2 regions of the Streptomyces sp. NPDC057249 genome follow, and region 1 is predicted to be linked to the other one. Evidence: riboswitches for the same ligand, from Rfam matches in the RefSeq annotation. Region 1 holds a riboswitch; the other holds the start of a gene.
What was found. A riboswitch is a leader RNA that binds a small molecule or an ion and turns the genes downstream of it on or off. The one in region 1 is predicted to bind S-adenosylmethionine.
Positions count from the first base shown of each region.

Region 1 (5,178 bases):
CGGTGTACATGGCGAAGGCCGGCGGGTTCTTCTTCCTGGTCTTCGGCTTCATCGCGATCATCGCGGCGATCGCCTCGATCAACCCGATCTGGGCGCTCGGCCCGTACCGTCCCGACCAGGTGTCCACGGGCGCCCAGCCGGACTGGTACATGGGCTTCGCGGAAGGCTTCGTCCGTGTGATGCCGGGCTGGGAGATCAACCTCTGGGGCCACACGCTGGTCCTGGGTGTCTTCATCCCGCTGGTCCTGTTCGGTCTGGTCCTCGGTGCGCTGGCCCTGTGGCCCTTCATCGAGTCATGGATCACCGGCGACAAGCGCGAGCACCACATCCTGGACAAGCCGCGCAACGCGCCGACCCGGACGGCCCTCGGGGTCGCCTGGGTGACGATCTACTTCGTCATGCTGATCGGCGGCGGCAACGACATCTGGGCGACGCACTTCAGCCTCTCGCTCAACTCGATCAGCTGGTTCGTCCGCATCGCCTTCTTCGTCGGCCCGGTCATCGCGTTCGTCGTGACCCGGCGGATCTGCCTCGGCCTCCAGCGCCGCGACAAGGAGAAGGTGCTGCACGGCCGCGAGTCCGGGCTCATCAAGCGGCTGCCGCACGGTGAGTTCGTCGAGGTCCACGAGCCGCTGTCGCCGGAGGCGCGCTACAAGCTCACCGCGCACGAGCAGTACAAGCCGCTCGAAATCGGCCCGACGGTCGACGAGAACGGCGTGGAGCGCAAGGTCTCCAGGATCACCAAGGTCCGGGCGCGGCTCAGCAAGAGCCTGTACGGCGAGGACAACCAGATCGCCAAGCCCACCGCCGAGGAGTACAAGGAGATCACCAGCGGCCACGGCCACCACTGATCACCCGTTCTGATCGCCACGGCGAGAGCCCCGTCCATCCGCTGGACGGGGCTCTTTGCCGTCCCCGGGGCTCGATAGGGTGGAGCCCTCCCTTATCGGCTGTGGACCCCAGGAGCGGACCATGAACGTTGTGACCCCGGACGGCGGCGACAGCGTGGCGGCCTTCTCCTGGCCCAGCGTGCTGACCCCCCTGCTGCGTGGCGAGGACCTGAGCGCCGACGCCACCGCGTGGGCCATGGACCGCGTCATGAGCGGCGAGGCCACCGACGCGCAGATCGCCGGTTTCGCGGTCGCCCTGCGGGCCAAGGGTGAGACGGTCACGGAGGTCTCCGGCCTGGTCCGCGCGATGTACGAGCACGCCACGACCATCGACGTGCCCGGCCGGACCGTCGACATCGTCGGCACCGGCGGGGACATGGCCAAGACGGTCAACATCTCCACCATGTCCGCCATAGTGATCGCGGGGACCGGCGCCAAGGTCGTCAAGCACGGCAGCCGCTCCGCGTCGTCGGCCAGCGGCTCGTCCGACGTGCTCGGGAAGCTCGGCGTCAACCTGGAGTTGTCCCCGCGGCGTGTCGTGGAGGTGGCCGAGGAGGCGGGCATCACCTTCTGCTTCGCGGTGAAGTTCCACCCCGCCCTGCGCCACGCGGCCAAGGCCCGCGCGGAGCTGGGCGCGCCCACCACGTTCAACATCCTGGGCCCGCTCACCAACCCGGCCCGGGTGCGCTCCCAGGCGATCGGGGTGGCCGATCTCCGCATGGCCCCCATCGTCGCGGGCGTGCTCGCCGAGCGCGGCAACTCCGCCCTGGTGTTCCGGGGCGACGACGGCCTGGACGAGCTGACCACCACCGCGACCTCGCGGGTCTGGGTGGCCCGGGACGGCGTCGTCCGCGAGGAGACGTTCGACCCGCGCGACGTGGGCGTCGACCTGGTCCCGGTGGAGGCGCTGCGCGGCGCCGACGCCTCGTACAACGCGGACGTGGCGCGCCGGCTGCTGGCCGGGGAGACCGGTCCGGTACGGGACGCCGTGCTGCTCAACTCGGCGGCGGCGCTGGTCGCGCTGGACCCGGGCGAGGGGTCGCTCACCGAGCAGATCCGGGCCGGTATGGCGAAGGCCGCCGAGGCCATCGACTCGGGCGCGGCGGGGCGGGTGCTGGAGAGATGGGTCGTCGCCAGCAACGCGTGAGCGCGGCGGTGTGAGGCAGGGCGCAGTCCGGATCGCGGACTGCGCCTTGCGCGTTCCCGTACGTATGGCAAGATGCTGCGCAGGTCATGAGTGACAGCGACTACGGCCCCGGCCCGCTGTCCGGCAACCCTCCGTCCGTGGCGGGGTGCCCCGGGTGAAGACCGGGCCGCAGGCAGCGAGGTCTGCGGCAAGCGCGGACCCCTCGACGTCGCGTGACGTCCACCCGTGGGGTCCTTGGTCCTCAGGGAGCCTCTTGTGAGCAAGCGAATGCGTTAGGGCCCGAGGCCCTTCTCCGCACACCCCTCTTCTCTTTCACTCCGTGCTGCCGCGTATCCGCGGGTACGCGGAATTCGCCTGCCTGTTACGGGAGTTCGCCATGTCTGTCTTCACCGCTGCCGCCGACCAGTCGCTCTGTGCCCCGCTGCCGGTTCTGGGTGACGATGTCCTCGTCCCGCTGGTCACCGGTGGCGAGGTCGGCTACGCCGCGCTGGACTACGCGGCGAGCGCCCCGGCGCTGAAGCGGGTCTGGGACGACGTGGCCGCGTACGCCCCGTACTACGGCAGCGTGCACCGGGGCGCCGGGTACCTGTCGCAGCTGTCCACGGACCTCTTCGAGTCGAGCCGGGCCACCGTGGCGGAGTTCCTGGGCTGCCGTCCCGAGGACCAGGTGGTCTTCACCCGGTCCACCACGGACTCGCTCAACCTGCTGGCCGCCGCGCTGCCCGCCGACTGCCGGGTCTTCGTCTTCGAGACCGAGCACCACGCCTCGCTGCTGCCCTGGCGCGACGCCCACGTCACCTACCTGAACGCCCCGCGCACCCCCGCCCAGGCCGTCGCCACCCTGGAGCGGGCCCTGGCGGACCGTGAGCCCTACGGCCCCGCGCTGGTCTGCGTCACCGGCGCCTCCAACGTGACCGGTGAGCTGTGGCCCGTACGGGAGCTGGCCGCCGCCGCCCACGCGCACGGCGCCCGGATCGTCCTGGACGCCGCCCAGCTCGCCCCGCACCACCCGGTGGACATCGCCGAGCTGGACGTCGACTGGGTGGCCTTCTCCGGGCACAAGCTGTACGCGCCGTTCGGCTCGGGCGTCCTGGCCGGCCGGGCCGACTGGCTGCGCGACGCGGAGCCGTACCTGGCCGGCGGGGGTGCCTCGCGCACGGTGGCCCGGCGCGCGGACGGCGGTGTGGACGTCGAGTGGCACACCACGGCCGCCCGGCACGAGGCCGGCTCGCCCAACGTCATCGGCGTCCACTCCATCGCCTCCGCCTGCAAGGCGCTCACCGAGGCCGGATTCGACCGGCTGGTCGCCCGTGAGCAGCGCCTCGTCCGCGAGGTCCTGACGGGGCTGGCCGAGGTCCCCGAGGTGAAGGTGCTCTCGCTGTTCGGCGACGACGCGCCGAGGGTCGGCGTGATCTCGTTCGTGGTGGAGGGCTGGAACAGCTCGCACTTCGCCGCCGCCCTCTCCGCCGAGTACGGCATCGGGGTGCGCGACGGCCTCTTCTGCGCCCACCCGCTCGTGCGCACCCTGCTCGGCACCGACCCGGGCGAGGCGGGGGAGTGCGGCGCACCGGAGGCGCAGCCCGGCGAGCGGTCCCTCAACGCGATCCGGGTCAGCTTCGGCGCGGGGACCCCGGACGAGCACGTCGAGCGCTTCCTGCGGGCGGTCCGGGAGCTGGTGAGCGACGGGGCACGCTGGAAGTACCGCACCGAGGACGGCCGTTGCGTGCCGGACCGGGGCGCCGCCCAGGTCTGAGGGCGGCGCTGCCCGCCTACGCGTCCAGGCCGATGGAGAACGCGGCCTCCAGGTCGTGCTGCGAATAGGTGCGGAAGGCCACGTGGGTGTCGGTCGCCTCGACGCCCTGGATCTTGCTGATCCGGCCGGGGATGACCTCGGCCAGGTCGTCGTGCTTGGCCACCCGGACCATGGCGATCAGGTCGTAGGTGCCGGTGACCGAGAAGACCTCGCTGACGCTGTCCAGCGCGGCGATGGCCTCGGCGATCTCGGGAATCCGGTCCACGCTGGTTTTGATGAGCACGATCGCGGTGATCACGGCTGTGTTTCTCCCTCGGTGGCCGTGGCTGAAGACTTCACTCTAGGGCCTTCGGCGGTGCGCCTGTAGCGGCCCCAGGCGTAGAAGAACCCGGTCGCGAAGCCGACGACGTGGGCCAGGTACGCCACGCCCGGGCCGCTGCCCGCGCCCTCGGCGGCCAGCCACTGGAGCACGAACCAGAAGATCAGCACCACCCACGCGGGGAAGCGCAGCGGCAGGAACAGCAGGAACGGGAAGACGCTGGTCACCCGGGCCCGGGGGAAGAGGTAGAGGAACGCCCCGAGCACCGCCGAGATCGCCCCCGACGCGCCGACGAGTGTCTGGTCGGACGTGGCGTGCGCGGCGGCGTACGCGAGCAGCGCGAGGTAGCCGCAGCCCAGGTAGAACAGGGCGAACTCGGTGTGCCCCATGCGCTCCTCGGCCATCGCGCCGAACACGTACAGGAACAGCATGTTCCCCAGCAGGTGCAGCCAGCTGCCGTGCACGAAGAGCGCGGTGAACGGGGTGAACAGGGCGTGCGCCGAGCCGTCCCACAGCTCGCTCGGGATCACTCCCCACCGTTCGAAGTAGCCGGCCTGCGCGGCGAGCAGCGCGTCGGCGCCGCCGCGCACCGGGACGAAGCCGGACAGCGGGCTGATCACGAAGACCGCGCAGCACAGGGCGATGAGGGCGTACGTCACCGGTGGCCCGCCGGATGTGGCCGCGCGCAGGAGCCTGCCCGCGGCGGCCCGCCGATCGATCATGAACAGAGCATGACGCAAACGGAGCGAACGGGACAGACCGCCTCGCCGTGCCGGGGGGAAGCGCCGAGGCCGTAGGGTGACAGGTGGACATCCGCAGTTCGACGGCGCACCGCGAGACCCTTGTCCGGCAGCTCACGGCTCGACGAAAGAGGACGCACGATGACGACCGTTCCCCAGCCGACCGACACCACCCGCTGGCGCTGCACGCTCTGCGGGAACCTCACGCGCTTCGACGTGACGCGGTCCTCGAAGGTCGTGGAGTACGTGCACCTCGACCTGGCCGGTGAGTCGAGCGTCGAGGAACGCGAGGTCGTCAGTGAGACCATCGAGTCGGTCCGCTGTCGCTG
Region 1 is NZ_JBHUXS010000006.1:379,827-385,004, reverse strand. It holds gene ACFUJY_RS14570 (cytochrome bc complex cytochrome b subunit) at 1-851, shown strand, start outside; gene trpD (anthranilate phosphoribosyltransferase) at 973-2,037, shown strand; SAM riboswitch class IV at 2,120-2,237, shown strand; gene ACFUJY_RS14560 (aminotransferase class V-fold PLP-dependent enzyme) at 2,414-3,790, shown strand; gene ACFUJY_RS14555 (Lrp/AsnC family transcriptional regulator) at 3,807-4,088, opposite strand; gene ACFUJY_RS14550 (rhomboid family intramembrane serine protease) at 4,085-4,831, opposite strand; gene ACFUJY_RS14545 (hypothetical protein) at 4,991-5,178, shown strand, end outside.

Region 2 (5,178 bases), on a different contig from region 1:
CGGCGTCGGCGCCCAGGCCGTGGACGCCGACGCGGGTCCGGCCGGTGCCGCCCAGGATCTCCGTGCAGCAGCCGATGAAGGCGTCCGCCCAGCGGCGGGTCAGGAAGGCGGCGCGGTCGGCGCCGAGGATGCCGCGCAGCAGCTGTTCGGCGATGTCGTCGGGCAGCAGCCGGAAGTAGTCGACGGGCGCCCACGGGGTGTGCGAGAAGTGGCCGATCCGCAGGTCGGGGCGGAGCTCGCGGAGCATGCCGGGGACCAGCGAGAGGTGGTAGTCCTGCACGAGGACGGCCGCGCCCTCGCCCGCCTCCTCGGCCAGCGCCTCGGCGAAGGCGCGGTTGTACGTCTCGAAGGACGCCCACTGCCTGCGGAACTCCGCGTCGAAGACGGGCTCGACGGGCGTCTGGTACAGCATGTGGTGGACGAACCACAGCACGGAGTTGGCGATGCCGTTGTACGCGTCGGCGTGTACCCCGGCGTCGATGTCGAGCATCCGGACGCCCGGCTCGCCGACCCCCCGGCGCACCGCCTCGCGGTCGCCGTCGCCGAGGGCGGCGCAGACCCACATCTTGTCGTCGACGGCGCTGAGGCCGGAGACGAGTCCGCCCCCGCCCCGTTTCGCTTCGAGGGTGCCGTCGTCGCCCAGGGCGTACGAGACGGGGCCGCGGTTGGACGCGACGAGGACCTGGGCAGCGGGCTGGGGGGCGTGCTCGGAGACCATGGCCGGAATCTAGCCCGAACCCGATCCGCCCAAACGTACGAAGTCGGACGGAGTGAAGTCGTGATCACGCCGCGCGGCGTGCCAGGTACTCCTCTATCTCGCACATCGGCGGCCTCTCCTGCGTGTCCACCGGGTAGGTGCGCGGAACGAATCCGTCCGGGCCCCGTTCGAACTGGGTCAGCGAGGGCCGCACCAGATGGCCCCGGGAGAGCCGCACCTGCGCGGTGCGGTAGATCGCGGCGGCCATCCGGCCGAGCGCCTGGCCGTCCTGGTGGCGGTGGACGCGGACGCCGACGTCCACCTGGGCGAGGGCGTCGAGGCCCACGGTGTGCAGCGCGTCCACGAGCAGGCCGAGCTCGACCCCGTAACCGACCGGGAACGGCAGCCGCTCCAGGAGCGAGCGGCGGACGGCGTACTCGCCGCCCAGCGGCTGGACGAAGCCGGCGAGGAGCGGCCAGTGCAGGTTCAGCAGGGGGCGGGCCACCAGCTCGGTGACGCGACCGCCCTGGCCGGGCAGCTCGCCGAGCGGCCGGTCGTACATCGCCTTGACGAACTGCACCTCGGGGTCGGCGAGCAGCGGGCCGACGATGCCGGAGACGAAGTCGGCCGAGAAGTCCTTCAGGTCCGCGTCGACGAAGCACAGGATGTCGCCGCTGGTCACCAGGAGCGACCGCCACAGCACCTCGCCCTTGCCGGGGGCGGCGGGGAGGCGGGGGAGGATCGCGTCGCGGTGGACGACCCGGGCGCCCGCGCGGCGGGCGACCTCGGCGGTGGCGTCCGTGGAGCCCGAGTCGATCACGACCAGCTCGTCCACCAGCGGAACGCGCTCCATCAGCTCCCGCCGGATCGTCGCGACGATGTCCCCGACGGTCGCGGCTTCGTTGAGGGCCGGTAGAACGACGCTGACGCCCGTACCGTTCGCGGCGGTCCGCACGCTCGCCGGCGGGTGGTCGGCGGCCGACCAGGAACGCCTGGTCAGCCAGCGTTCGACCTCTTCGAGCACGGTCGATACTCCCTGTATGTGATCCATCTCGCGGTACGGACGGCTATCTCACCCGTCCGGTCCTTCGGTTACAGTCTTGAACAACGCGGACGGCCATCGCATGCCGGGGTCGGTCCGCCGACAAATGCGCGGATCATCCAAGATCCGTCGCCACAGCGCTCATCCAGAGGGACAGAGGGAACGGCCCGTTGAAGTCCCGGCAACCCTCCTGCCGACCGCGAGGTCAGGTGGGGAAGGTGCCAATTCCGTCTCGCGGCGAAACGCGTCGTGAGGAAGATGAGGAGAAAGGGCCTCGCCATCATGGCTGTTGAGACTGTCGCAGCGAACACCGAATCTTCCGTGGACCTGGGTCCCGCCGCGGCTCTTTCCTGCCGCGAGTGCGGTGAACGGTTCGCACTGGGTCCCATTTTCGCCTGCGCGTCCTGTTTCGGGCCGCTCGAAGTGGCGTACGACCTGCCGAGCGGCTCCCCCGACGAGCTGAAGAAGCGCATCGAGGCCGGTCCGAACAACATCTGGCGCTACGCGCCGCTGCTGCCGGTGCCCGCCGACGTGGCCGACAAGCCCAACCTCAACCCCGGCTTCACCAAGCTCGTCAAGGCCGACAACCTCGCCCGCGAGCTGGGTGTGACCGGCGGCCTGTACGTGAAGGACGACTCGGGCAACCCGACGCACTCCTTCAAGGACCGCGTCGTCGCCATCGCCGTCGAGGCCGCCCGCGCCTTCGGCTTCACCACGCTCTCCTGCTCCTCGACCGGCAACCTGGCCGGCGCGGTCGGCGCCGCCGCGTCCCGGGCGGGCCTGCGCTCCTGCGTGTTCATCCCGCACGACCTGGAGCAGGGCAAGGTCGTCATGGCCGCGGTGTACGGCGGCGAGCTGGTCGGCATCGAGGGCAACTACGACGACGTCAACCGCTTCTGCTCCGAGCTCATCGGCGACCCGCTGGGCGAGGGCTGGGGGTTCGTCAACGTCAACCTGCGTCCGTACTACGGCGAGGGCTCCAAGACGCTCGCGTACGAGATCTGCGAGCAGCTCGGCTGGCGGCTGCCCGACCAGATCGTCATCCCGATCGCGTCCGGCTCGCAGCTCACGAAGATCGACAAGGGCCTCCAGGAGCTGATCAAGCTCGGCCTGGTCGAGGACAAGCCGTACAAGATCTTCGGCGCCCAGGCCGAGGGCTGCTCCCCGGTCTCGACCGCCTTCAAGGCCGGTCACGACGTGGTCCGCCCGCAGAAGCCGAACACGATCGCCAAGTCCCTCGCGATCGGCAACCCGGCCGACGGCCCGTACGTCCTGGACATCGCCCGCCGCACCGGTGGCGCCGTCGAGGACGTGAACGACGAGCAGGTCGTGGACGCGATCAAGCTGCTGGCCCGCACCGAGGGCATCTTCGCCGAGACGGCGGGCGGGGTGACCGTCGGCGTGACCAAGAAGCTGATCGACGCCGGCCTGCTCGACCCGGCGCTCACCACCGTCGTCCTGAACACGGGTGACGGCCTCAAGACGCTGGACGCGGTGGCCGACACCTCGCAGGCGACCGCCACGATCCGCCCGAGCCTGGACGCCTTCCGCGCCGCCGGACTCGCCACCAGCTGACCACCCGAGACTCCAGGAAGGCACCGCCATGAGCGTCAAGGTCCGCATTCCCACCATCCTCCGCACCTACACCGGCGGCCAGGCCGAGGTTCCGGCCGAGGGCGCGACCCTCTCCGAGGTCATCGCCTCGCTGGAGAAGGACCACCCGGGCATCGCCGCCCGCGTGCTGGACGACCAGGGCAAGCTGCGCCGCTTCGTCAACGTGTACGTCAACGACGACGACGTGCGCTTCGAGGGCGGCCTGGACGCGGCCACCCCGGACGGTGCCGGCGTCTCGATCATCCCCGCCGTGGCCGGCGGCTGCTGAGTCAACGACTCCTCGGCGTCACCCCAGTTGCCCCCTCCGCGAGAGAAGCGGAGGGGGCAATTCTGCATGGTTGAGCGGGGTAGAGTGTGGGAAGTCCCCTTCGCTGCCCGTGCGCCCCGCATATGAAAATGCGCCGCGCCACGATCAGAAGCAGCCAATGTGCCTGCGCCTCATGCGCCTTAAGTCACCTTTGTCGGGCCCGACTTGCCCCGCAAACCCATGAATTCCTCATATTCGGGCGATCGGCGCTGCACAGAATTGTCGTCCGATTGACCTGTTGCACAGGGCAGTTGGGCAGATACATTCAGCCGCGGTCGACGCGCTTCGGCGCACACACGTTACAGGGGAGTTAGGCATGGCTCAGGGCACCGTCAAGTGGTTCAACGCGGAGAAGGGGTACGGCTTCATCGCGGTCGACGGTGGTGCGGATGTATTCGTCCACTACAGCGCGATCCAGATGGACGGGTACCGCACCCTCGAAGAAGGTCAGCGGGTCGAGTTCGAAATCTCGCAGGGCCAGAAGGGGCCGCAGGCGGACATGGTCAAGCTCGCCGTCGGCTGAAGCGCGGCACGGCACGTCGGCCGCGACGCCACGCACGTACGAAGGGTCCGTACCTAGGGGTACGGGCCCTTCGTACGTGCCCGTGGCGTGCCGGTCGCGTGCCCGGGGCGGTCCGGGGATGTCCACACTCCGGCCGAAGGCGCTTGCACTCTCGGGGGTCGAGTGCTAATCATTGGGCTTAGCACTCTCCAGGTGAGAGTGACAGAATTTGGACCGGGCCGGTGAGGCCCGCAGGCCAGGCGGGGAAGGAACCGCAGGGCACGCAGGCCGTCCGTCGCGGGCGCCACTCGGTCCGGAGCAATCCACCCCTGTCCGGGAGGACCACTTCACATGGCCAAGATCATCGCGTTCGACGAGGAGGCCCGGCGCGGTCTCGAGCGCGGCATGAACCAGCTCGCCGACGCCGTCAAGGTCACCCTTGGCCCCAAGGGTCGCAACGTCGTCCTCGAGAAGAAGTGGGGCGCCCCCACGATCACCAACGATGGTGTGTCCATCGCCAAGGAGATCGAGCTGGAGGACCCGTACGAGAAGATCGGTGCGGAGCTGGTCAAGGAGGTCGCCAAGAAGACGGACGACGTCGCCGGCGACGGTACGACCACCGCCACCGTTCTCGCCCAGGCGCTCGTCCGCGAGGGCCTGCGCAACGTGGCCGCGGGTGCGAACCCGATGGCTCTCAAGCGGGGCATCGAGAAGGCCGTCGAGGCCGTCTCCGCCGCCCTCCTGGAGCAGGCCAAGGACGTGGAGACCAAGGAGCAGATCGCTTCGACCGCCTCCATCTCCGCCGCCGACACCCAGATCGGCGAGCTCATCGCCGAGGCCATGGACAAGGTCGGCAAGGAAGGCGTCATCACCGTCGAGGAGTCCCAGACCTTCGGTCTGGAGCTGGAGCTCACCGAGGGTATGCGCTTCGACAAGGGCTACATCTCGGCGTACTTCGCCACCGACATGGAGCGCATGGAGTCGTCCCTGGACGACCCGTACATCCTGATCGTGAA
Region 2 is NZ_JBHUXS010000005.1:15,531-20,708, forward strand. It holds gene ACFUJY_RS10815 (trehalose-6-phosphate synthase) at 1-718, opposite strand, end outside; gene ACFUJY_RS10820 (glucosyl-3-phosphoglycerate synthase) at 783-1,721, opposite strand; SAM riboswitch class I at 1,878-2,004, shown strand; gene thrC (threonine synthase) at 2,022-3,314, shown strand; gene ACFUJY_RS10830 (MoaD/ThiS family protein) at 3,343-3,621, shown strand; gene ACFUJY_RS10835 (cold-shock protein) at 3,977-4,183, shown strand; gene groL (chaperonin GroEL) at 4,514-5,178, shown strand, end outside.
Region 2: it holds a riboswitch for S-adenosylmethionine, as region 1 does, so the genes downstream of both, thrC (threonine synthase) here and ACFUJY_RS14560 (aminotransferase class V-fold PLP-dependent enzyme) in region 1, are expected to answer to the same signal.